Regions from separate parts of the Mogibacterium sp. CM50 genome, predicted to be linked through region 2. Evidence: predicted binding sites of a transcription regulator. Region 2 holds the regulator's gene; the other holds the start of a gene.
The links. The regulator LexA, encoded in region 2, represses DNA repair genes until DNA is damaged. The targets are predictions, from matches to a motif close to AGAACANNTGTTCT.
Positions count from the first base shown of each region.

Region 1: the regulator LexA is predicted to act here: its motif matches at 1,567-1,580, upstream of recA (recombinase RecA).

Region 1 covers NZ_ALNL01000044.1:59,739-62,159, reverse strand. The annotation lists partial or broken gene rplU (50S ribosomal protein L21) at 33-338, opposite strand; gene recA (recombinase RecA) at 471-1,547, opposite strand; gene HMPREF1152_RS07670 (competence/damage-inducible protein A) at 1,797-2,421, opposite strand, start outside.
Region 2 covers NZ_ALNL01000044.1:272,373-274,793, reverse strand. The annotation lists gene HMPREF1152_RS08665 (uracil-xanthine permease family protein) at 1-891, opposite strand, end outside; gene lexA (transcriptional repressor LexA) at 927-1,565, opposite strand; gene HMPREF1152_RS08655 (radical SAM protein) at 1,690-2,421, opposite strand, start outside.

The DNA.
Region 1 (2,421 bases), 210 kb from region 2:
TTGGCCTTAGCCGGCGCTGTCTTCTTAGCTACTGCGCCGATGCCTGTAACCTTAACTAGCGTGTATGGCTGTCTGTGCCCATTCTTTCTTCTGTAGTCCTTCTTAGCTTTGTACTTAAAGATAATAACCTTTTCGTTCTTACCCTGCTCCAGTACCTCGGCTTGAACTGTACATCCTTCAACAAAAGGTGCACCTACCTGAAGCTTATCTCCTCCAACAGCTACAACCTCGTCAAAGGTAACTGTCTCTCCTACTGCAGCGTCGAGCTTTTCTATCTTAAGTACATCATTCTCCTGTACTCTGTACTGCTTTCCGCCTGTCTTAATTACTGCGTACATATTAAAATCCTCCTCAAACCAGACTCGCCAGAATCACGGGTGCTATGCTTTATAACCCATTCTGAGCGGCTAACCAACCAAGTATAACATGTTCTAGTATTTATGTCAAACCCTAGAACATGTTATGCATAATTACTCAATAACTACACCGTCTTCATCAACTTTGAGATCATCTTCATCCCTGCCGTGAATTTCATCCATAATCTTGATCTTGAGAGTCTCAAGGATATCTGGATGAGAGATAAGGAATTCCTTGACATTCTCACGCCCCTGACCAATTCGCTCACCTTCGTAACTGTACCACGAACCAGCTTTATCGATAAACTTCATATCTGTTGCTGTGTCAAGAACATCTCCGGCGATGGAAATACCTTCTCCATACATGATATCGAACTCAGCAAGCTTGAATGGAGGCGCAACCTTATTCTTGACAATTTTAACCTTGGTTCTATTACCGATGGTCTCATCCCCTCGTTTGATCGAATCAGCGCGTCTAACATCAAGGCGCATGCTGGCATAGAATTTAAGTGCCCGACCGCCTGTAGTTGTCTCAGGGTTACCAAACATAACTCCAATCTTCTCTCGAAGCTGGTTGATAAATATAACGCAGGTATTTGTCTTGTTAACTGTTCCCGCAATCTTTCTAAGCGCCTGTGACATAAGTCTTGCCTGTAGCCCTACGTGTGAATCTCCCATATCACCCTGAATCTCTGCCTTAGGTACAAGAGCTGCAACGGAGTCGATTACAATCAAATCAATAGCTCCACTGCGCGCGAGCATATCACAAATCTCAAGCGCCTGCTCTCCGGTATCAGGCTGTGATACAAGTAAATCATCAACATCTACGCCAAGATTCTTGGCATAAACCGGATCAAGGGCATGCTCAGCATCGATAAATGCAGCCTTTCCTCCCGCTTTCTGAGCCTCTGCAATACAGTGCAGCGTGAGTGTTGTCTTACCAGAAGATTCCGGTCCGTATATCTCAACAATACGTCCACGCGGTACACCGCCGATACCGGTAGCAACATCCAAGGAAATAGATCCTGTAGAGATCGCTTCTATACTGTTGTTAAGCCCATTGTCTCCGAGCTTCATGACGGCGCCCTTGCCAAACACCTTCTGTATCTCATCAAGAGCATGCTCTAATGCCTTCTCCTTGTCATTTATATTGCTAATGCCCTTGTCTGATTTGCTTGATTTACCTGCCATAGTTCCTCCTGTATCACATCGAACATTCGTTCGTATTCTATATGCAAACTTTTCATTTGTCAAGATTATATAATCTCATCTCGATTACGGTCAAATTAAAAATGCCCCTAATCCTGCAATATCTGCACTTTTATCTAATATAATTATAATTTTCCCGTCAGAAAACGATATCAGAGCAACCGGAGCTGCATTGCAGAACTAAAATCGAATCCTAAAAATATCACGGATTAAACTATTCCACCTTCAAACTTAAAGCTTTTCATTCAAAATATTATATACTGTCAGCAGCATCCGCAGCTTGAAGTAATTCCGATTCCACTTTCTATCATTTCTCTTGGTATTTAATTCTATAAATCCACGCTTATTGCCGAGCTTACCTCCGCAAGAATACCCGATAAATGCATTACCGTTCTCTCTGCCTTCGTCCGCTTCAGGGCCAGCATATCCGGTTATAGAAACTGATATGTCGCTTTTTGATTTTCTCCTGGCACCATCTGCCATCAGGACTGCAACTTCACCGCTTACAACAGAAAATTTATCAATCACAGCCGTATCTATACCCAAAATCTCGGATTTTGCCTCTACACTATATGTTACAAATCCCTCTGCAAACACCGACGAAGCTCCGGCAACATCTGTGATACACGAAGCAAACATTCCGCCGGTACACGATTCTGCAGATGACAGCCACAGTCTTCGTCTCTGAAGCTGATGAACTACAACCTGATTAAGCTCATCGTCATCATAGCTATAGATGTATTCGCCAATCAATCCATCTATCATCTCAATCATCTCATCAACTGCATACTTAGCCATTTCGGCAGTATCTCGTTGCGATGCAACTCTAAGCGCGCATTCTCCCTCCTTTGCGTAA
Region 2 (2,421 bases):
TCCCGTGTTCTCGCCGTAGGTTGTATTTGCAGGGCCGCCAAATAAAGAAGCCATCATCGTGGCTAACCCGTCTCCCAGCAGAGTGCGGTGCAGTCCGGGATCCTTGATATAGTTATTGCCTGTTGTAGCACCGATGGCGGAGATGTCTCCGATGTGTTCCATCATGGTAGCCAACGCGATAGGGGTGATCGTGATGATGGCGCTGAGATCGAACTTTGCCATCATGATTGGTGGAAGTGCAACCAATGACTGTCTGCTCATACCGGTGAAGTCTATCCTGCCCATCAGCAGCGCAACTGCGTAAGCGATAACTACGCCCAAAATAATAGGGACAATCTTGGCCATGCCGCGTCCCCACATGTTGAAGAATATAATAGACGCGAGGGCTATAATCGCCAGAAGCCAGTCTGTCTGAGCGTTCTTGATAGCAGAAGGAGCAAGTATCAATCCGATGGAGATTATTATTGGTCCGGTAACTACAGGAGGAAAGACTCTCATGACCTTTTCTATCGTAAAGAATTTGATGAGTGTTGCGAGAACTACGTATACGAAGCCTGCAACCAGGACACCGCCACATGCGTATGGAAGCATCTCGGTATTGGGATGTCCGTTCTGCAGCGGAGCAACTGCTGCGTATCCGCCGAGAAAAGCAAACGACGAACCGAGGAATGCAGGAACCTTCCCCTTCGTGATAATGTGGAATAGCAGCGTGCCCAGACCTGCCATCAAAAGTGTTGTCGAAATGTTTAAGCCTGTCAGCAGCGGGACCAACACGGTAGCGCCGAACATGGCGAAGGTGTGCTGCAGTCCGAGCAGAATGGTCTTGGGCCAACCCAGCGTTCTCGCGTCGGTTATGCCGTTAGAGTACTGATGTTCGTTACTCTGTGTCATTGTATCCTCCTTGGGGAAATTAAAACATGAAAAAATTAATTAAAATATCTAAAGACTCCCTTGACCTTGCCGACAATCGTGCAATCATCGACGATGATCGGATCCATGAAGTCATTTTCAGGCTGAAGTCTGATATGATACTTCTCCTTGTAAAATCTCTTAACCGTGGCCTCTGTCTCAAAGGCGCCCTGTATCATTGCTACGACGATATCTCCGTTTGCCGCGGTCTGATCTTCCTGCACAATCAGGTAATCACCGTCGTTGATACCGGCATTGACCATGCTGTCTCCGTGCACTACAAGCAGGAAGTTGTTGCCATTTCCGATAAACCTGGCGGGGAATGGAATGCTGTCTTCGATATTTTGCTCGGACAGGATAGGTACCCCTGCCGCTACATTCCCTATTACCGGCAGCTGAACCATACTGATATCGTCAGCTTCGAATTCTGCATTCTGATGCTCGCAGTCAACAACCGCAAGTGCGCGAGGCTTACTGGGGTCCTTTCTGATGTACCCCAGTGACTCCAGCGCCTTGATATCGCTGTAAACTGTAGATGTTGACTTGATGCCTATGGCATCGCAAATCTCCCTCACGGTAGGAGGGAATCCCTTGAGCTTGATAGTTTCTTTCATATATGCCAGCACCTTCTTCTGGCGTTCCTCGCTCTTCTTCATATCAAATCCTCTATCTGTCAAATAAACCGAAGTGATAAAGTATACAAATTGAGAGTATAATCGCTATTGATTGCGCTGCCTGGGATTCAGACTGGCGATTTTATAGTTATAGATATCACTATCGCTATAAAGTCAACGAGTTGAGCGTTAACTCTTCACCGTAATTGTTCCAGTCATCATATATCTCCCCGGTCTGCCTGATGATGATGTCACCAACTCTTCCGTTAATCTTGCTATAGGGCAGAGTTTTGTGATAGGTGATTCTGCTGTCACCGAGTTGAAACAGGAAGCCGGTACGGAAAAGCTCCTTCTCCAGATGTCCCTTGTATTCGGCGATGGAGCTTATGAGCCTGAACAGATCGTCCTGCTCAGTGTCAAACACGTTGTCAAGAGTCAGCTTGGAGTAATTGGCTCTTAGCTGAATCTCGTGTCCCGCGAATCGATCGAGAACCTTGAGAAGCTTCTCCTTAGTCTCAGGCTCGTTGGCATCTTGGAATACTACGCAGTTTATGCGATGAGGTACCTCGAGCAAATCGAAAATCCCGTCCGAACACTCCTTTACGTAGTGCTTGAGATGTCTGGAAACATTGATACAGCTAATCTTGTCCTTGTTCCTGTTGAGAACCTCGGCAACCTTGTGGATATCCTGAGTCTCGTTGGTCGGAAGTGTGGTGTTGATGTAGACGTGATGACCATCCTTGATGTGATTCAAGATGTCCTGAAGCGCATCCAAGTCGGCAAGAGGCTCACCGCCTGTCAAAACCACATCGTTATGAGGCAGCACCTTATCCATCAGGTCAAGCGCTTTATAGCATCGGTCTAAATTAAACGATGATGTATCTCTATAATCATCTTT